2 regions of the Paenibacillus lutimineralis genome follow, and region 1 is predicted to be linked to the other one. Evidence: predicted binding sites of a transcription regulator. Region 1 holds the regulator's gene; the other holds the start of a gene.
What was found. The regulator CtsR, encoded in region 1, represses protease genes until heat stress. The targets are predictions, from matches to a motif close to ATGGTCAATAAAGGTCAAACA.
Positions count from the first base shown of each region.

Region 1 (10,963 bases):
TGAACACATACATATAGGTACCCCTCGCATTAAAAAAACAGGGGCATCCTCACATTTATTCTCATCATACCGAATTTACTGGGCTTTTTCCAACAGTTTCGGCTTGGCAAAGATCATTCGTCCCGCAGAAGTCTGCAATACGCTGGTAACAAGCACCTCAGTAATGTTACCGATAAAATCCCGCCCACCTTCAACGACGATCATCGTTCCATCATCCAGATAGGCTACGCCTTGTCCATGCTCCTTGCCATCCTTGATCACCTGCACCATAATCTCTTCGCCAGGCAGAACGACCGGCTTAACCGCATTGGCCAGATCATTAATATTCAGCACAGATACACCTTGAAGCTCACATACCTTATTTAAGTTAAAATCATTGGTAACGACTTTGCCCTGAAGCACCTTAGCCAGCTTGACCAGCTTGCTGTCCACTTCCGAGATCTCTTCGAAATCCCCTTCATAGATCATGACCTTCACGTCCAGTTCTTTCTGAATCTTATTCAGAATATCCAGACCACGGCGGCCGCGATTGCGCTTAAGCAGATCTGAAGAATCCGCAATATGCTGAAGCTCCTCAAGCACAAATCCTGGGATCACAATCGTCCCTTCAATGAAACCCGTCTTACAAATATCCGCGATACGTCCATCGATAATGACGCTAGTGTCCAATATTTTATGATGCTCTAGCTTCTCTTCTTCCTGCACGGCGCTGCCCCACTGCCCTGATTTCCACAGAGCGGACAGTTCGTCCTTCTTCTCCAGTGCAACATACAGTCCTATGTAGCCAAATAGGGTTGAAGCCGCCAATTGGGCGAATACCTCTAGTGAACCTAGCCAGGACAATACGGGATAGAGCAGTAATGAAAGAAGAAGTCCTGCAGTTAATCCGAGCGTTCCGGCCGCCATTTTATTCATAGGAATCTCCGTCAACCGGGTAATCAGGCGCCCAATTTGTGTAGCAAGCGTCTCAGCAACAAGCGAGTACATGAATAAAAAAAGACAAGCACCAGCAACCGCCAGAATAAGCTGCCCCGCAATCATTGGCATGTCAGCAAACCAGGAGCGAAGCGGTTCCGGGAAAACTCCGGCGAGTCCTGTAGCGGTATATCCGAACCAGGCACCAGCCAGACCGGATAGAATCAATAAACTTTTCTTAAGCATGTCCTTCTCTTCACCTCCAAAAATTGTATACTTTCTTTATCCAGTATGATCCAATTTTTCACAGTGTAATCCAGAGAGAAAGACTTTTTTTCCTCATTTCTCCGTTTGTCTGCCTTTTACGATGATTATATAATTTGCCTCCCTATCCCGTTATTATGGGATTTCTGGTTGATTAGTGAGGAAAATGTGGCATATAATGGACTCAATTCATAATATTGAGGTGGATGGAAAATGAGCGCACCAAGCCTTCATTCTTTTCAAGATCAAGTTTCTGAACTGTTGCTCCGTCACCGCAGTTTGCTGGACGTTATGTCCAAAATGGGACAAACTAATGCCGCAGCGACCCGTTCCGTTACCAAGGCGATTACCGAATGCGGCTGTATCGAGCTGCACGCCACCAAGCAGGATTTTGAGCCTGGTATGAATTTGCAGCAGGCCAAAGAGACGATAAACAAGCATGTTCAGGGCGAGCTATGTGAGAATTGCCGGGATGTGATTACGAATGAGCTTGGTAGAAGCCTGTTCTACATGTCGGCTTTATGCAATTTGCTTGATATCGATATGGAAGAAATTTTGGAACGCGAATCGCAAAAATGCGCAACTTTGGGACTGTTCAACATGTCTTAATCCAGCTGGATGTCAGCATAGGAGTATCAAGCCACGAAAAAAAGGCATCATCTACCGCCGAAGCGGCAAGATGAATGCCTTTTTATTTATACTACGCTATTTCGACCGGAATACCTCATCAGCTTCCTCGTCATGATGTTTTTTGCGGCGAAGCAATCTGTCGAAATTCTGCTTAAGCCCATACCCGGCATAAAGAACCAAAGGAATAAAGACCAGCTTGGAAATTTGCTCCGGAAAGAAAACCGCGACGATGATAGCAACAATAATGACAACGGGAGCGTAGGCAATAGCTTTCTTAGGAATACCAACCTTCTTGAAATTCGGATACTTCACTGAACTGACCATCAGGTATGACAATAGAAGCATCGTGACAATAAAATATGGGGCTCTGATATTGTTATGAAATAAGGCCAATGTTGCTACAACCCCGCCTGCTGCAGGAATCGGCAATCCGATGAAATATCCTGGGATTCCGGACTGAACATTAAAGCGAGCAAGTCTAAGCGCACCGCACATCGGAAATATGGCTGTAACCGTCCAAGCCAGACCAGGCTGGATGTTCTGGAAAGAAATGATGTACATAATGAGTGCAGGAGCTACCCCAAATGAGATCACATCGGATAAAGAGTCGAGTTCCTTGCCAAAATCGCTCTGGGCATTCAAAGCTCTGGCAACACGCCCATCCAAACCGTCCATTAACATTGCCACGATGATCATGATGGAAGCCAGGCTGTACCTCCCGGTCATCGCCAGCATTATAGCGATCATCCCCATGAACAGGTTGCTCAGTGTAAAAAGGTTTGGGATTGATTTTGTAATCATCTCTTCACCTCTAATAATTATTCCCCTTAATCATCACTTCATGATAGGGGAATTATATTTGCCTGTCAATGAACACTTGTTCCTGTATTCGCTTCAGCCCTTCCTTAATCGCACGCGCCCTTGCTTCCCCAATACCGTCAACCTCATCAAGTTTTTCAATCGACGCCATTAGTATTTCCGGCAGCTCGCGGAACCGTTCAACCAAATTATGAATGATGACATTGGGTAGACGAGGGATCTTATTTAATACGCGATAACCACGAGGGGATATGATCTCTTCTGAAGTCGCCGCCGCGGAAGGATAACCGAGCAGACGGGTGATGTGAACATCATCCAATAGCTCATCGTCACTCGATCGCTTCAGACCAAGAATTATCTCCCGGATCGCATCGTCACTATCATCCTTGGCATAATCTTTATAGAGAAGCCAGGCTTCCTCCTCCATATTGCTGACCAGCTCTTCCATTTGCATGCTAATTAGTCGACCTTCAATTCCAAGCTCATTAATGAAACGCTTGATCTCCAGCTTAATACGGATAACCATCTCCACGCGCTGCATCACATTCACAACTTCGGGAATCGTCACTAATTCCTCGAACTCTGAAGCAGACAGATTCGTCAAAGCCTGGTTGAGTACCGCCCTATATTTCTCTAGCGTCTGAATCGCCTGGTTCGCCTTGGTCAGAATTTCACCGCTCTCCTTCAGCGCGTATCGCAGTCCTCCCTGATACAGAGTAATAATATTGCGGCGCTGTGAGATCGATACGACCAGCTTGCCCGTCTGTTTAGCAACACGTTCCGCTGTTCTATGGCGAATCCCAGTCTCCGATGAAGCGATGGACGAATCCGGGATCAGCTGTGTATTTGCATATAATATCCGTTTTAAATCTTCACTAAGAATGATGGATCCATCCATCTTGGCCAATTCGTACAGATAGTTAGGAGAAAAATCGCAATTGATGGAAAACCCGCCTTCTACAACCTCCATCACTTCGGGGCTATAGCCGACTACAATTAAACCGCCGGTCTTAGCACGCAGCACATTTTCCAACCCATCCCGAAAGGAAGTGCCCGGAGCCACGAGCTTCAGCAAATCATTCATTTTCTCTGCCTGAGTTGTTTCTTTCATTATTGTGCCCCCTAATCTAATGCAACAGCAAGCGCATCTGCAACGGTATTTACACCGATTAATTCGATCTCTTTGGGTCCCTGCCAGCCCTTCAGGCTCTTCTCAGGCAGGATCACCCGTTTGAAGCCAAGCTTCGCAGCCTCCTTCACTCTCTGTTCAACGCGTGAGACCGCTCTGACTTCCCCGGTAAGCCCGACTTCGCCAAAGACGACATCATAGGGCTTCGTAGGCACATCGCGGAAGCTGGAGGCTAAACTGACGGCAATTGCTAGGTCTACGGCAGGCTCATCAAGCTTCACTCCACCGGCAAGATTAACATAGGCGTCCTGATTCTGCAGGAACATGCCCATTCGCTTCTCCAGCACGGCAATAATCAGATTCATCCGGTTATGATCCACACCCGTAGCCATTCTACGCGGGGAGGGGAATAAAGTTGACGCAACCAGAGCCTGAAGCTCGACCAGCATCGGTCTGGTCCCTTCCATGCTGGCCACTACTGTAGAACCTGCAACGCCAAGCGGGCGTTCGGAGAGGAATAACTCCGAAGGATTCAGAACTTCCTCTAAACCAGCCTCATTCATTTCGAAGATACCCATCTCATTGGTGGAGCCAAAACGGTTCTTCACCGCACGCAGCAAACGGTATGAATGGTGACGCTCGCCCTCAAAATAGAGTACGCAATCGACCATATGTTCCAGCATGCGCGGTCCGGCGATAGCCCCTTCCTTCGTAACATGTCCAACCAATACCGTAGCGATTCCCTGCCCTTTGGCAACCCGCATGAACCGGGCCGTACATTCCCGCACTTGGGAGACGCTTCCGGGCGCGCTGGTGACCTCTGGCATATATACGGTCTGAATGGAGTCGATGACGAGGAAATCTGGCTTAACTTCATTGATCGCTTCCTCAATTCCATCGATACTGCTCTCGCACATGACGTAGAGATTCGGGGATAATGCCCCGAGCCTCTCGGCCCGCAGCTTCGTCTGACGAACCGATTCTTCTCCGGAGACATAAAGAACTTTCCTGCCTGAATTGGCCATCTCGTTCGAGGTTTGCAGTAGTAATGTTGATTTGCCGATTCCAGGATCCCCGCCAACCAGCACCAGCGATCCAGGGACAATCCCTCCGCCCAGTACTCGGTTAAGCTCTCCAATCCCGGTAAGGATTCGCGGCTCTTGGCCACTCTCTATATTTATGATCGGAAGTGGCTTTTCTTTCGTATGAAATATGCCGGAGGAAATCCCCTGCGTCTTGACCACTTTCTCCGTTTCTTCCACCATGCTGTTCCATGCCCCGCACCCAGGACATTTCCCGTACCATTTCGGTGATTCATAGCCGCAATCGGTACAGAAGAACTTTATTTTTACTTTTGCCATTAATCTCTCCTTCTTACTTTCGCAATATTTAACAAACCTTGCAGGTTGCACCACAAAGCTAATAATCAAAGTTTATCATTGTTATCGATTTGGCGTAAAGTTTTGCGTGCAAACAATTTTCGTTAACTTCTGAAAAAACATGTAAGTATTCTTGAAAATAAATCAAATGAAGAAAAATTATGTATTATATTTGCAAAAAAGCAGCTTCCAAAGCAATCCTGCCCTGGAAGCTGCTTTTATTATGTTAATCGGCAATTTAGTCGCTCTAATGAAGAGATTTAGGTGAAATTTTGGACAAAGTCAACAATTTATACCATTTTCACAAAATCCCCGGTCTTCTTCACGGTTAATTCACCATTTTCTTCATCAATCGTGAGGGAATCGCCCTTTTTCACCTTACCGGTCAGCAATTCCTCAGACAGACGGTCTTCGATATGCTTCTGAATCGCCCGGCGCAATGGACGAGCACCATAAGTCGGATCATAGCCTTCCTTAGCCAGAAACGCCTTCGCTTTGTCTGTCAGCACGAAGTCCACATCGAAGTCGTTCAGCCGTTTCCGTAATTCTTCGGACATCAGCGTTACGATTTCTCCAATATGCTTTTCTTCGAGTGAATGGAACACGATAATCTCATCGATCCGGTTCAGGAACTCGGGACGGAAGCCCTTCTTCAGTTCTTCCATTACCTTGGACTTCATATTATCGTAATCCGCACCTGCATCCGTCACGGCAGTAAAGCCCATTTTGGTATTGCGGCGGATCGCTTCTGCTCCGACGTTAGAGGTCAGAATGATCAGCGTGTTACGGAAGTCGACAACACGGCCCTTGGAATCGGTCAGTCGTCCATCCTCAAGCACTTGCAGCAGGATGTTGAATACTTCCGGATGCGCCTTCTCGATCTCGTCAAGCAGCACTACCGAATATGGCTTGCGACGTACTTTCTCGGTCAATTGACCGCCTTCTTCATAACCGACATATCCTGGAGGCGCGCCAACCAGACGAGCGGTGGAATGCTTCTCCATGTACTCTGACATATCGATACGGATGACCGCATTCTCATCGCCAAACATTGCTTCAGCCAAAGCACGGGCCAATTCGGTCTTACCTACACCTGTTGGTCCAAGGAAGATGAAGGAGCCCATAGGGCGCTTCGGATCTTTGAGTCCGGCACGTGCCCGGCGGATAGCCCGGCTGACCGCCTTAACGGCTTCATCCTGGCCGATAACACGCTCATGCAGGATGGACTCCATATTCATGAGACGCTCGGTCTCTTCTTCTTTCAGCTTGTTGACAGGGATCCCTGTCCAGCTAGCCACAACCTCGGCGATATCCTCCGGAGTCACTTCAGAATCCATGCGCCCTTGCTTTTCTTTCCATTGGTTCTTCGTCACATCAAGCTCTTCGCGAATCTTCTGTTCGGTATCGCGCAGGGCAGCCGCTTTCTCAAATTCCTGACTTTGTACAGCCGCGTCCTTCTCCTTGCGAATATCCTCCAGACGGCTCTCCAGTTGCTTCAAATTAGGCGGTACCGTATATGTGCTCAGTCTTACTTTGGAGCCCGCCTCATCAATCAAGTCGATCGCCTTGTCCGGTAAGAAGCGGTCCTGAATGTAACGGTCGGACAATTTAACTGCTTGCTCAATCGCTTCATCCGTGATTTTTACACGGTGATGCGCTTCGTAGCGATCGCGAAGGCCATGCAAAATCTGAATCGTCTCATCCGCAGATGGCTCGTCGACTGTAATCGGTTGGAAACGGCGTTCCAGAGCCGCATCCTTCTCGATATACTTGCGGTATTCGTCCAGCGTAGTTGCCCCGATGCATTGCAGCTCACCACGGGCCAGGGCTGGCTTCAGAATGTTGGAAGCATCGATGGCTCCTTCGGCTCCACCAGCACCAATCAGAGTGTGTAATTCGTCGATGAACAAGATGATATTACCAGCTTGGCGAATCTCATCCATAATCTTCTTCAAGCGGTCCTCGAATTCGCCGCGATATTTCGTACCTGCTACGACAGAACCCATATCAAGAGTCATGACGCGCTTGTCGCGCAATGTCTCAGGGATTTCATTATTTACAATCTTCTGAGCCAACCCTTCGGCAACCGCGGTCTTACCAACACCAGGCTCACCGATAAGTACCGGATTGTTCTTCGTCCGCCGGCTCAACACTTGGATAACGCGTTCGATCTCCTTGCTACGTCCGATTACCGGGTCGAGGTTACCCTCTTTGGCGGTAGCGGTCAAATCACGAGCAAGGCTATCCAGCGTTGGCGTATTCACATTAACGGGTGCGCCATGATGGCTGGATACGGCTTCGCTGCTGCCCAGCAGTTGCAACACTTGCTGACGTGCTTTGTTCAAGCTGATGCCCAGATTGTTAAGTACGCGTGCAGCTACGCCTTCACCTTCACGGATCAATCCCAGCAGGATATGCTCGGTACCCACATAGGTGTGGCCTAACTTACGTGCTTCATCCATCGACAGCTCGATAACTTTCTTTGCACGCGGCGTATAGGCAATATTAATCGGCTGTTCCTGACCGCGTCCAATTAAAGTCTCAACCTCATCTTGTATTTTCTCCAAACCAAGACCAAGACCGATAAGAGCTTTGGCTGCAATGCCTTCGCCTTCACGGATTAATCCCAGTAGAATATGCTCCGTTCCGATATTGTTATGCCCGAGTCTGACCGCCTCATCCTGAGCGAGTGCCAGTACCTTCTGGGCGCGTTCTGTAAATCTACCAAACATCATATCCAATACACCTCCAAATTAAATCTATTCCAACCGCTTTTAATCACGAAGTAACACTGAGAGCTTATTCGACATCGAATCTTGAATTCAGCCGGGCCTTCCGGTGCTCACGTACAAACTACGTACGCTCCGCTCCTCAGTCCCTAGCTTCATCCAACCTTCTCGGTGCTGAAAACCGGTCTTTTACACACACTTTATTGCAAATTATCCTTCAAATGCTCGCGTATCACCTTGGCGCGGTATATATCCCGCTCTCCTGGCGACATGTTTCCCCCCTGCCTCTTCTGCAAGAAGCCTGGCTGTGTCATGACGTTCAATTCATTTAGAGCATGGAAGGGTACATTCACGAAACCAAGATCCACACCGAGCCGAACGTCTGACAGACGCTGCGCCGCTTCCTTCGAATCGATGATTTCGGAATAGGATAATATTCCATATGAACGCATTATACGATCCATAATACGGATTCGCGAGTCAGAAAGCAATTTTTCCCTGGCTGCTTTTTCATGTTCAATAATTTGTACTACGACACCATACAGGTTGTCAATAATCTCAGATTCATTCTGTCCCAGCGTAATCTGATTGGAGATCTGGAACAGGTTGCCGACGGTCTCGCTGCCTTCGCCATAAATCCCGCGCACAGCCAGACCGACCTGAGTCACAGCCGACAAAATCCGCCCGATCTGACTCGTAAGAGCCAGCGCAGGCAGGTGGATCATTACGGAAGCTCTCAGCCCTGTACCGACATTCGTCGGACAACTAGTCAAGTAACCACGCTTGTCGTCAAACGCATAATCGACATGATCCTCGAAGATATCGTCGACAGCCGACGCCTTTTCCCAGGCCTCTTTGACCTGAAGTCCCGGATACAGACATTGAATCCTCAAGTGGTCCTCTTCATTCACCATGATGCTCAAGCTCTCATCATCGCTTATGAATGCCGCGCCATTTCTTGATTCAGTAACCAAGCTCGGACTAATCAGATGCTTCTCCACCAGAACCTGCTTATCCAGATCGTCCAGATCATCAAGCTCAATCGGATGGAGCTGTCCGAACGGCTGCATCCGTTCATCGCTGAGCACCTGTTCGAACTGGTTCAACACCTCCTCCGATTGCTGATTCGTAGCCAATATAGGAAAAGGACATTCAACCAGGTTGCGAGCGATCCGCACCCGGGTGCTAATTACAATATTCGATTCATTTCCGTCACGATTCATCCACTCGCTAAGCGGCTGCTCTGTAAATTGAAGATTTCCCATCGCAATTCCTCCTTACTCTGCGGAAATGTTCTTCTCGAGTTCACGGATCTGATCGCGCAGTGCCGCTGCTTCTTCGAACTGTTCATGAAGAACCCGGTATTGTAGCTCCCGGCGGAGATCATCCAGCTTACGCTTCATATGGATATGCCCTCCAACCCGTCTTGGCACCTTACCGACATGTGTCGTATTGCCATGAACTCTTCTTAATAGAGGGTCCAGACGATCATTGAAATATTTATAACAGGAGCTGCATCCGAACCGACCCAGCTTGCTGAATTGAGAATAGGTCAACCCGCATTTCTCACAGTGCAGGTTCTCCGCAGGCTTCACACCCGAGGCCTGACTAGAAGTCGCAGGACTAAAATCGAGCAGACCGGATAACAGGCTATGAATCGAGAAGCCTCCCGCCGTTCCAGGAATTAATTCTCCCTTCTCGCGGGCGCATGCTTCACAAATATGAAATTCTGTCTTCTCCCCATTCACGATTTTCGTAAAATGGAGCGTGGCAGGACGTTTACCGCATTCTTGGCATTGCATTATTGGAATCCCTCCTTAACTGGATAGACTCATTAACCTAACAAAGAAATCAACATCGCCTTCATCATTTGCGCCCGGATCTGATCGCGGTACGGCAGCTTCACCATCAGCACTTCCCGAGATATAGCCGCCTTCATTAGCGCTGCTTCCCTTCGGGTGAGGAACCGTGATTCCTCCAGTTGATAGATCAATCCCTCTGCCGCCGTCTGGCCCATCTCATCTCCGATCGTATGCTGAAGATGAGTATGCAAACTAATCGGGCCGGGGAGCTCGATACGACGGATGCGAATATAACCTCCTCCGCCCCTCTTGCTCTCCACCAGATAACCCTTCTCCAGCGTAAAGCGTGTGCTGATGACATAGTTAATCTGAGATGGAACACAGGAGAACCTGTCTGCCAGATCATTACGCTGTATCTCTACAGCGCCCTCCGGACTCTCTTGCAAAATGCTCTTAAGGTGCTTCTCGATAATATCGGAAATATTACGCATCACCCATCCTCCATTGCTCATTACTCCAACATACAGCCAATATTGGATAACCCATATACCTATTATTAACCGCACTGTTCGGTTTGAATATCAGAGGGTGCTTCCAATTTAATACCAAAGGCCTTAGAGGTAGTTCAAAAAGTCACTTTTGATAAGAAAACCAATCGAGGCCAATTCATGGATGAGCGACCGCGATTCAAAGGTAGGTTTTCTTGCGATATATAAATTTCATCAGCTACGCTGATAACTTATAAATTCTATATCTAACACGAAGTTATTCAAGAAGTGATCTCGGCATCGAATCTTTTTGAACCTCACTTTATAACAACTAGCCGTATGTTGACTTTGACTTTCTTTGACTTTGATTTTATTATAGCACAATTTTTGAATTTGCCAATGGGATGTTCATATTCTTAGACTTATAACCATCTGTTATCCCTCGAGAAAGCTCTTGCGGTAAAGATTCGGTGGTATACCGACGACCTTCTTAAAGGAGGTGCTGAAATAATGCTGTGAATCGTAGCCTGTCTTCTCAGCGATCTCATGCATTGTCAGCTTCGTCCCCACCAGCAGGCGGATTGCCATCGTCGTTCGAACATGGGTTAACATTCCAATGAAGGACTGACCTGACTCCTGCTTAAAAATACGGCTCAAATACACGGACGACACGCCAAGCTCATCCGCCACGAACTCTAAATTCAGCTCGGGATCGCTGTATCGCTGCTCGATTATTTCCCGCGCTTTTCTGACGAAATCGGACATGCGCGCTTCCCGGTTGACCATCGTCTTGGCTGCTGTATACAGC
Region 1 is NZ_CP034346.1:5,731,923-5,742,885, forward strand. Features, by position in the region: gene EI981_RS25635 (PIN/TRAM domain-containing protein) at 76-1,161, opposite strand; gene EI981_RS25640 (nucleoside triphosphate pyrophosphohydrolase family protein) at 1,393-1,788, shown strand; gene pssA (CDP-diacylglycerol--serine O-phosphatidyltransferase) at 1,885-2,610, opposite strand; gene disA (DNA integrity scanning diadenylate cyclase DisA) at 2,663-3,739, opposite strand; gene radA (DNA repair protein RadA) at 3,751-5,118, opposite strand; gene clpC (ATP-dependent protease ATP-binding subunit ClpC) at 5,427-7,871, opposite strand; gene EI981_RS25665 (protein-arginine kinase McsB) at 8,066-9,130, opposite strand; gene EI981_RS25670 (protein-arginine kinase activator protein McsA) at 9,143-9,667, opposite strand; gene EI981_RS25675 (CtsR family transcriptional regulator) at 9,700-10,158, opposite strand; gene EI981_RS25680 (response regulator transcription factor) at 10,591-10,963, opposite strand, start outside.

Region 2 (10,963 bases), 970 kb from region 1:
GATAGATAGAACTTTAAGATTGTGCGACTATTCAGAAGTATCCTTACTCTTTGACCGCCCCTAGCATCATGCCTGAGATGAAGTACTTCTGTAATATTGGATACATCACAACGATCGGCAATGTCGTAATGACAATCGTTGCTAGTTGGACCCCTTTGGTCGTCGTCTCAATTACCGCCGAACCCCCGATATTCTGCATCGACTGGGTTTGTGACTGAACGATAATTTCATACAGCTTCATCTGCAGCGGATAAAGACTCTTATCTGTCACATACAGCTTCGTTGTCATGAAGTCGTTCCATTGACCAACCCCGTTGAACAGCGCAATCGTCGCAATCGCTGGCATGGACAGAGGGATGAATATTTTCAGGAATACACGCCAGTCCCCTGCCCCGTCGATCTTGGCCGATTCTTCTAACGAATCTGGCACGTTGCGGAAGAAGTTCATCAGGATAATTACGTCGTAATAACTGAATAATGCCGGTATGATATATACCCAGAAGCTGTTCAGCAAGCCGAGCGATTTGATCAACAGGTATGTTGGAATCATCCCGCCGGAGAAGAACATCGTAATGACACCCATCGTCACATACAGCTTGCGGCCGCGAACCTTCTGTTTGCTAAGACCGTAACCGATCATTGCACAGAAGAAGACGTGGGTGACAACCCCAACAACTGTCTTGGCAACAGATATGAAGAAGGATTGCCAGATGCTTGAATCCCTGAATACGGCTTCATAGTTCTCAAGCGAGAATTCCTTCGGCCAGAAGATGAATCCACCCTCAGCGAGCGACCTTCCTGAACTGAAGGAAGATACAATAACATTCCATAGCGGAACGATGATAATAATGCTAAAGATCAGGAGCAGCGTTACATTCACAGTGTCAAATATTCGACTATCGATGTCTTTTTTAAGCGTATTTCGATTCACAAGAATGCCCCCTCTATAAAACCGATTGGTTGTCGTTTAATTTACTTGTCACCTTGTTTGCGGTAACAAGCAGAATGACTGAGACGATAGAGACGCCTAAACCAACCGCAGTTGCATATGAGAAGTCGCCTTGCGTCATCCCCATACGATACACATAGGAATTGATAACTTCTGCTCTGACACGGTTCTGCGAGTTCATCAGAACGAGGGTCTGATCGAGGTTCGATCCCAATAAACCGCTTACAGTCAGGATCAAGTTCAAGCTTATAATCATCTTCATGTTCGGCAGTGTAATGTTCCAGATCTGTCTCATACGGCTCGCACCATCGATTTTCGCTGCCTCATAATAGGTCGGATCGATCTTAGCCATAATCGCCAAATACAGAATCGTACCCCAGCCTGCTTCCTTCCAGATATCCGACAATGTAGCAATCCACCAGTACTTACCTGGATCGAGCAAAATATTTTGCGGGTTAGTGATCACCCCAAGCCCGATTAAGATCTGGTTGAACAATCCCGACGTGGAGAGCCAGGTAATCAACATCCCGCCGAGTACGATCCAGGACAGGAAGTGCGGAAGATACGAGATCGTCTGTACCATCTTCTTGAACCGCCCCATGCCCAGTTCATAGATCATAATTGCCAATATGATGGGGATAATGAAGCCGATCAATAGCTTCAGGAAGCTGATGCCTAGCGTATTGATCACGGAATCCCAGAAATATCTATCCGACAGAATGATTCTGAAATTCTCAAGGCCTACCCAAGGCGCGGAATCCAGTGTATCGATGACGGTGTAGTTCTTGAAAGCGATCGTTAGACCGTAAATAGGTATGTAACAAAAAATAATCATAAAAATAACGCCCGGGATAATCATCGATTGAATTTCCCATTGATTCTTGAAGTCTACACAAAATTGCTTAATCCTTTGTCCCATAGGCTTCTTAGCAGGTACTCCGGCTAATTTCTCCATTTAAGATTCCCCCTTCTTGATAGCGAATTAGATAAAAACGTTTTTATTTTTGCAAAAAAATTACCTTACCGCTGCAAAAATAGGAATGACCCTATATTTGTCTATCTATATAAGATCATCCCGCTTTATCTTTACCTGACAAGAACCGCGCACTACAATCTCGCTAGATAGCTTCTGCAGTTTGCCCTGCTCCTTCTTCTGAATCAATCGTACTAGGTGATCGATGGCAAGCATCCCCTGCCTTGCAATCTGGTTCCTTACCGTCGTTAGCGGCGGCGAGAAATATTGAGCAATTTCAATATCGTCAAAGCCCATGACACTTACATCCTCCGGAACTCTGTAACCCTCTGACTTTAAGGCGCGGATACATCCAATTGCGCTCAGGTCGTTCCCAGCTAGGTATGCGTCCGGTACTTTGTCATGATGCGAACGGAGGAATGATTTCACCGCATTATAAGAGCCTTCTTCCTCGAAATAGCCCTGCAAAATGTAATCTTCATCCGTCTCCAGCTGATGGTCCCGAAGTGCAGCCAAATAACCCTCTCGCCGCTGTACGCTGTCATACATCGTATCAACGCCTGATATATAAGCGATTTTCTTATGTCCTAGACTGATCAAATATTTAGCAGCCTCATAACCAGCCACATAGGAATCGAATATCACGCTTCCCATCGTCTCGTTCTCAATGACCCGATCCAGAAATACCGCCTTAATCTTGTCTTTCTCCATAGCAGCGATGTCATTCTCATCAATTTTGAGCTCTTCGTATATAACTACCCCATCGACACGCCGGCCAAGAATATTGCTCATAATGACCTGCTTATCCTTGGTAACGAATACGTTCAAGCCATAACCGAGACGCTCACATTCACGGGCCATCGACTCAACCAAAATGTAAAAATACGGCCCCGACACGCTGGTTGTAAAGAAGCCTAGCATCTTCGTCTTCCCTGACTTCAGCAGCTTCCCATTTAAGTTCGGCACATAGTTCATGCGCTTCGCTACCTTGAGTACATGCGATTTCGTCTCCGGAGTCAGCACATCCACATCGTTCAATGCATTGGAAACTGTGGAAATGGATACCCCAGCCTCTCTAGCAACATCTTTAATTGTAACTTTCGCCATTAGTGATCGTCCTTTTTAACAAAAACGTTTTTATAGATTTAAATTAACATAAAACGCTTTCAAAGACAATAGCTATATTTTGCATCTCAAAAATCTTATTTTTAGTACACTAGTCCTCTATTTTCTGCCATTCAATATAGAGATTCAGGGATATATGTTTATTAATTGTATTCTGATATTATGGAATTATTAAATCGTTTTCAATACATGCATCTAGATTATGTTTTGCTAGTTCCAATATAAGGATTAGGAAAATACCCGCTAGGATCCACATACCTCACAGGATTATTCTCCACATACACATACCAATTCAAACTCTGCAGACTCCAAACATCCCCCTTATACGTATCCTCACTCACAAACCACCCGATCTCCGGGTTGTAATAACGAGCTTGAGCGAAGTAGAGACCATTACCTTCGTTCACATAGCCTCTATATCCGAAGTTCATGGCTAGTCGGTTACTTGGCGGAGTACTGTTATCCAGAACACCGAACTCATCATAACGATATGTATCGTCTTTTCACAGGAGAAACTACATACCCTGAATATTTAACAACAATATGATAAATTTGGATACTCTAAAAAAGGGCTACAATAGTAACCCAGCTCCATATAGTCAAATTTATTGAGTGATGAATTTTTCTTGCATTTTATGCTCGGATGCCATATAATCATCTTTGTTGCACAAAATTCATGCGCCCGTGGTCCAATGGATATGACGTAGGCCTCCGGAGCCTGAGATCGAGGTTCGATTCCTCGCGGGCGCGCCATATTTTTTATACAAAACCCGTTAAGGGCTTTTTTATTACCTTGAGTTTGACTATCTTTGACTTTTGATAAAAAATTAGTTATTATGGGATTACAAATCATCAATTCCGTCAATTCTGGAATTGATCGAACTAATATATGAACAGACTTGAAACCAAGGGAAAGATTCCCTATGGGGCTAATAATAAGGAGGGTTTATCGGTGAGTTATATTCCAATGGTTGTTGAACAGAGTAACCGTGGCGAACGTGCTTACGACATTTATTCCAGATTGCTGAAAGACCGCATCATTTTCCTCGGTACACAGGTCAATGACGTCGTAGCGAATTCTATTATTGCACAGATGCTATTCCTGGATGCCGAAGATCCCGGCAAAGACATTCACTTGTACATCAACAGCCCTGGCGGTTCGATTACTGCCGGTATGGCCATTTACGATACGATGCAATTCATCAAATCCGATGTATCTACAATCTGCGTTGGATTAGCTGCTTCCATGGGCGCTTTCCTGCTGAATGCAGGCGCACCAGGCAAGCGATTCGCTCTGCCGAACAGTGAGATTATGATCCACCAGCCGCTCGGTGGTGCAGAAGGTCAAGCGACGGATATTGAGATCCGCGCCCGCCGCATTCTCAAAATGCGCGACAATCTGAATCGAATTCTTTCCGAACGTACTGGCAAGCCGCTGGAGCAAATCGAGCGTGATACTGACCGTGACAATTTCATGAGTGCTGTAGAAGCTATGGAATACGGACTGGTCGACAAGGTTATCGATAAAGCTAACGCTTAATAAGGACAATAAGAACAGCAGGCCTGGACTTCCAGACCTGCTGTTCTTATTGTCTTCATGTCATTATGGGCTTCTACCTAGCGATTTTCGACGGTTTCACTCCAAGCTCTGAGAAAGGGAAATAGAACTCAGGGAATCCGTTCACATATGGCAAATATTCGTACAACGGCAAGAAGATTACGACACCATCGTTCTTCAGATAATAGCTCGGATTCTCGCCAATCGTCTTGAAACCGCCAAAGTACCCCTCGGTCGCCTCCAATTGCTTGGTAATCGCCGGATCGACAATTTTACGATAATCCGGATTATCCTTCAGCACCTCATCGAGCGTTAACAGCTCCCCATCACTTAGCCGGAAGGTCAAGCCTTCACGAGTAGGGTTGCCATGAGCTCCTTCTGTGTACGAATAGTATTGCAGCAGGATGCTTAACAGCCCATCGCGATTGAAGGTTACCGTATAGTTGCCTAAGAATTGATAAGTGTGTCCACTTACTGGAGGACCTGACTTCGTCTCTTGCAGCGATTGCTTGATAAATTCATCCGTCTTGCTCTGCAGAATACCGTTAATTTTCCGCTCTGCGCTCTTATTCTTTAATTCACTGACCTGAGGGTACTCCACTTTGATCGTGGCCTCCGGGATCGATTTATCGACCACACGGGTAGTCACTCTGATGTTGTTCAGCTTATGTGGAACGAGGTCCAACGTCTTCTTGGACGCATCATAGGTCGAGGTAAATCCCAGATGATCCGTCAGCACCTTGACCGATACATAAGGCTGCCCATTCAGCTCATTCCATTCATACGGAAGCACTTGTGTACTCCCGTTTACAACCGCCCAGGCTCCATCCTCTTTTGGGGTAAGTTGGACTACAACATGATCCCGTCTCAAGAAGTAGCGATTGCTGCCTTTATCGTATTTGACCTTTACCTTTAATCCTCTCTCGATGAGCTCCAGCGGAACAAGCACATCCTGTTGCCCTTGTATGCCCTGCAGCTTGAGCGGCTTGCCCTTTAAGGTAATCTGCACATAAGCAGGCTCCTGGTCAGAGTTCCGCACAGTTGCCCCCTGCAGCTTGGTCGCTGATCCGCCTGTTTTACCTGTTATGTTGTTCGATGCAGCAGCCAATGCGGCTACAGAGCCTTCCAGACCGCTTATAGTAATTACAGCTATTAACACAACAGCCAGAGCAGCAGCGATCACCTTTGAGATCCTAGTTGTCATTGGACTTCTCGTCCTCCTTTCATAGCTATCCCAATTTTTCCCCTATCATCCATAAATCATGCAAATAACGACATATTGTTGCTTTTATAGTGGACGATAATTAGAACTAGGAGAAAAATATTCAGCTTGGGTTAGTTACCTATGGAAGAACGAAATCCGTAACATGTTTAATCTACTTCGGACTTAATCTAACGAAACTAGGAAACGCTATTGAAGGCAAATACGCATTATTTAAATCTAACGAAACTGTGGAGCGTTATTCATGCTAATTGGGGTTAAAAAAGACCTTTTTTCTTCAAATAGCGATATCCTGTTTCGCTAGATTTTTTAAAGGCTACTTTATGCCCAAATAACGATTGGTAGTTTCGTTAGCATGATCAACTCAGGGTCTTCGTCCATGCATGCGCCAATACTGCCGCTTTTTTTCGTCACGAACCGTAACACCCAACTTGGAAAGCTCCTGGCGCAAATCCTCTGCATCCTCTTTATCATCTCTACCGATAGCTTTCTCCCTTGCTAGGAATAATGCGTTTGCACCTGGGGACAGCCCTGGAGTATCGGCTACCCATCGCGCATATTCATGAGCAAATGGGTCTCGCTCCCGCCAGTCATATCCAGCCCGGATGAACGCCTCAGCTAAAGCTTTTGGCTTCCCATCCGCTTCTTCCCGGAGAAGTTCGCGACCATTCATATCTAAGAGGACCAACTGCTTATGATCCAGAAAGATTGCGGACACCTCCTGCCTCTCGAAGACTCGCTCCTCATCGTGAATCTTCAACCGGACTTCCCGATCAGAGAGACGAATCTGCAAACTTTCCTTAACAGCAATCATGGCAAGAACCCCTCCGCCAACAAAGCCAAGCACCGTCATCACGGTCGATCCCCATGCCCCGTGCATAGAAGAGATCAACTTGAACAGCCCCTGAAAAGGAAACCACGGTAATGCTACTACCCATTTGGCCAGCACTGGAATAAACCAGCCAGCCACTGCCCCGAGAATCGGAAACAATGTCCAAATTATTATTTTGTCCTTCCTGGAGACCCCTAGCTCCGTCCATTGCGATTGATTATGCAACGTTATTCTCCCCTTCCTGAACAACCATCTGCCGTTTCTTTCGTTATTTTCCGCGGGAACTTCATGATCACCTTGGCACCCTGCTGCGGCTCCGACTCTACCCGAATCTGCCCTTTATGGGCAATTACGATCGCTTGGGCGATACTCATGCCCAGGCCTGCACCATCGGTTGTCTCATCCGTACTTGTGCCACGATAATACCGCTCGAACAGATTGCTCCGCGTATCTTCATCCATTCCCTGGCCATTGTCTGATACACAAATCCAGGCGTAATCTCCCTCAGCACCGGTGCTTACTGTGATCTCCGTTCCCTCAGGATTGTGCTTCACGGCATTGGTAATAATGTTGTCCAGCATACGCCGGAACCACTTTGGATTTGCCATTATAGTCAGTTCATCGTCATATTCCTCATAAGAGAACATTGCCGTATCAATCGTAGCATCATTGACATACCGGAGGACAGAACGACGAACGAACTCGTTCATCTCAATCGGCTCCAGCACCATTCGTTCTGCATTGTTTTTAATCTGAAAGGTTAACGAGAAATCCTGGAGCAGCTCCAGCATAAAATCGCCTTTTTCCCGGATGACCTTGCCCATCTCTTTCAGCTCGGCTTCATTCCAGGTGAATTGTCCGCTCTCCAACAGATGACCATAACCTTGAATCGACGATAGCGGCGTCCTCAGATCATGGGAAATGCCGACCATCCACTCCTCCCGAGTTTGTTCCAGCAGCCTACGATCCCGCTGTGAGGCATCCAGCTTGGTAGCCATTTCGTAAAATCCAGCGATAACCTCTTTATAAAGTCTGTACCGCATGCGGATTTTGCCGTTACGCCGGAATACCTTCTTACGTTCCTTCTCCGTCAGCGCTTCACTGTACCTGCCCTCGCTCATCCGTTCGAACCAGCTGGCGAACAGAGTTAGCGGTTGCCCGTAACGGTATCCATGCCAGATCGACACCGCCAACGTCACCACCATGACACCGGCCCCAAAAATAACAAGTGCCAAGATAATGTCATAAAAAATTGACTGTTTCTCTATAGTCCGCCCTGGTTTACCTTGATGCAGTAGCCAAGTATAGCCTGTATCGCCATCATACTGAGCTGATAATTCCGTCGGATAGATGCCTGGCTCCGAGCGAATCGACACCAAGTCAAGGGGTTGATATCTATTTATTTCACTATTGTCCGAGTGCCCGATAGATTGCAGTATTACCCCGTCTTTATCCACGACCTGCAAATAATCGTCATTGCCATCCAACTGCTGCTCCAGCCCTGCCATGGCATCCTCTCGAACTAGCCCGTTCCGGTTATACTTCTGATACCATTCATCCAGCAGCTTCGTACCCAGATCCTGTCTTCCCAATAAATATAGGACAGATTTCGAACCATCCGTCTCCGGTTCCAGCGAGGCCATCACCCGGTAGGAATCAAACCGGCGCGTCTCCTGAATATTCAGCAGCTCCGTAGCCCCGTATATCGTCTTCAAATCCGTAGGTGCATTCAAGGAATAAATCACACGCCCTGCATCATTGACGACCTGAAGCCAATATCCCTGCTCGTTCAATAAATTCTTCCAGCGACGGTTCATCTTCACTTCATCATTATGAATAAAGGTCTCCGACTTGATCGCATCCACGGCCCCTGTAGAGAAGGTGCGCTTCAAATCGTTGTTGGCTAAATAGTTGAACAAGATCAGCAATAGAATCGTCATGGTCAGCATAATCAACACCCACTGCAGCAATAGCTGATAGGTAAAATGCAGGGCAAGACGGGTTCTGATCTTCCTCATATGCTCACCTTCACCAGCTTGTAACCGAGGCCGCGGACCGTCAGCAGGTATTCGGGATTGCCCGGATCCTTTTCGATCCGCTCACGAATCTTGCGAATATGCACCATTACGGTGTTGTCATCCCCAAGTCCGTCCATTCCCCATACCTCTTCATAGAGCTGCGCCTTCGAGAAGACGATGCCGGGATGCTTGCACAGGAACAACAGCAGTTGATATGCCTGAGCTGGGCAAGGGACCTCCTGACCTTCTACGAGCAGCATGCCCGAAAACTCATCGAGAACAAATCGGCCAAATTCGTAACGGCTGCGACTCTCCTCCAGTCTAGACGGTATAGGCGTTACAACACCTCTACGCAGCCTTGCCTTCACACGGGCGGCGATCTCCAGCGGGTTAAACGGCTTGGTCACGTAGTCATCCCCGCCAGTCGCAAAACCTGTCAACACATCGAGATCCGAAGTTCGAGCCGTTAAATAAATAATATGGGCATCAGAAGCATTACGAATTTGCGGACATAAATCGAAGCCCGTCTGATCGGGCAGCATGACATCCAGCAAAATAATATCTATCATGTGACGCTTAACGATCTCCAAAGCTTCCTTACCGTTATACGCCGTATAAATATGGCGGAAGCCCTCCTTGCGCAGCACCATTTCAATTAATTGAACAATCGCCTTTTCATCATCAACCAACAGAATCTTGGCATTATACATCTGATAACCACCTCAGACAGCATTGTACCAGACGGATCTTAATTCGAGCTAAACAAATTTTTGGCTGTTCAACAAATGTTAAGCTGAACTTTATTTCCGGTTCAATGCCCACTGTTAGACTGATTCCGAGGTGATCAATTTGAAAAGTAAAAGGATACGTTTGATCGATTGTTTACGCGGGTTCAGTCTCCTTGGCATTCTACTTGCCAATATGCTGATTTTTCAGTACGGGATGCATGGGAAGGATTTGCTTCATCTATTTCATGTAACAACCGTCGAATCAACGGCTCATAAATTCGTTCAATTGTTAGTAGAAGGAAGTTTTATGCCGATTTTTACGTTTGTATTCGGATTTGGCATGATTAAAATGAAAGAAAGCCTGAACGCAAAGAAAAGGAAGGCTGGCCTGCCTTTACTACGCAGATTCGCTTTGCTAGGGGTTATTGGGTTCCTTCACAGTACCTTTCTGTGGGAAGGAGATATTTTGCTCTATTATGGTATGATTGGGGTTTTGCTTCTCATTTTTATGAACCGTAAACCCAAGACACTGATCATTTGGTCCTGTGTTTTGCTCACATTGGTGGGGTTATTAGGGATATTTCCGGGAAATAAAGAAGCCAAGAGTACTCAGGAAACGAACCAGCGCATAGAGGCATATGTTAAAAATACAGTTACGCTTTACGCCGAAGGAAGCTATGCGGAGATCAAGCATGATCGAGCAACCGCCGATCCAATGGGCAAATCACCAGCAGAAATGTTGGTTTTAACCATGATTGCACCGATGCTGCATATGCCTTTATTTCTGCTTGGCATGTATGCTGCGAAAAGACAGTGGTTTGCCGATCCTGAACAGAAAGGCGCAATCTACCGCAAATATATGCTGATTTTTCTACCGCTTGGACTTCTGTTCAAATCATACAACCTCCTGTATCCTGAGGAGATCGGTGCGGGAACTGGACTGCTGGTTGGAGGAAGCCTGTTGTCCATCGGCTACATGATGGCTTTTGCCTTTACCTATTCCAAATTCTCCTCGTCACGGTTATTTGAATATTTTGAAGCTGTAGGCAAGCTGTCGCTCACCAACTATTTGATGCAAACTGTGATCTGCACAACGATTTTCTATGGCTACGGATTAGGCTGGTTCGGTAAAATAGGCATTATTCTAGGCTGCGCACTGGCGTTCTTGATCTATGCCTTACAGATGCTTGTAAGCATTTGGTATAATTCTCACTTCAAATCTGGCGCGATTGAACGGATTATGCGTATGTGGACCTATTTCTCGTTCAGCGGCAAGGCGAAGCGGAAGAAGACCACTCCAGCCGTAGAAATGTAAACTTTTTTTATAGTAAATATCTGAAACGAGACTCAAAAAAGGCCCTCCCTCAGCATTCAACTGCTTAAGGGAAGGCCTATTCTTATAATCTATCCGTGATTTATTCCCGACCGCTCTTCAGTTCAGTCCAGAACCGGTCGTACAGACTCAATTTATCGCCTACATCGCCGAGCCACTCTGTACGTGACAATTCGTCCTCAGACAAGTTAATCATCTTGTCAGCATTGTATTCCGCACTATGGA
Region 2 is NZ_CP034346.1:207,158-218,120, reverse strand. Features, by position in the region: gene EI981_RS01030 (carbohydrate ABC transporter permease) at 44-931, opposite strand; gene EI981_RS01025 (ABC transporter permease) at 945-1,904, opposite strand; gene EI981_RS01020 (LacI family DNA-binding transcriptional regulator) at 2,010-3,029, opposite strand; gene EI981_RS30165 (RHS repeat-associated core domain-containing protein) at 3,248-3,478, opposite strand; tRNA gene EI981_RS01010 (tRNA-Arg) at 3,726-3,800, shown strand; gene clpP (ATP-dependent Clp endopeptidase proteolytic subunit ClpP) at 4,000-4,587, shown strand; gene EI981_RS29330 (PdaC/SigV domain-containing protein) at 4,661-5,809, opposite strand; gene EI981_RS00995 (YqeB family protein) at 6,192-6,884, opposite strand; gene EI981_RS00990 (HAMP domain-containing sensor histidine kinase) at 6,887-8,677, opposite strand; gene EI981_RS00985 (response regulator transcription factor) at 8,674-9,387, opposite strand; gene EI981_RS00980 (DUF418 domain-containing protein) at 9,518-10,720, shown strand; gene EI981_RS00975 (ABC transporter substrate-binding protein) at 10,821-10,963, opposite strand, start outside.
Region 2: clpP (ATP-dependent Clp endopeptidase proteolytic subunit ClpP) is a predicted target of CtsR. The motif match lies at 3,844-3,864, and genes of this name have one in related genera.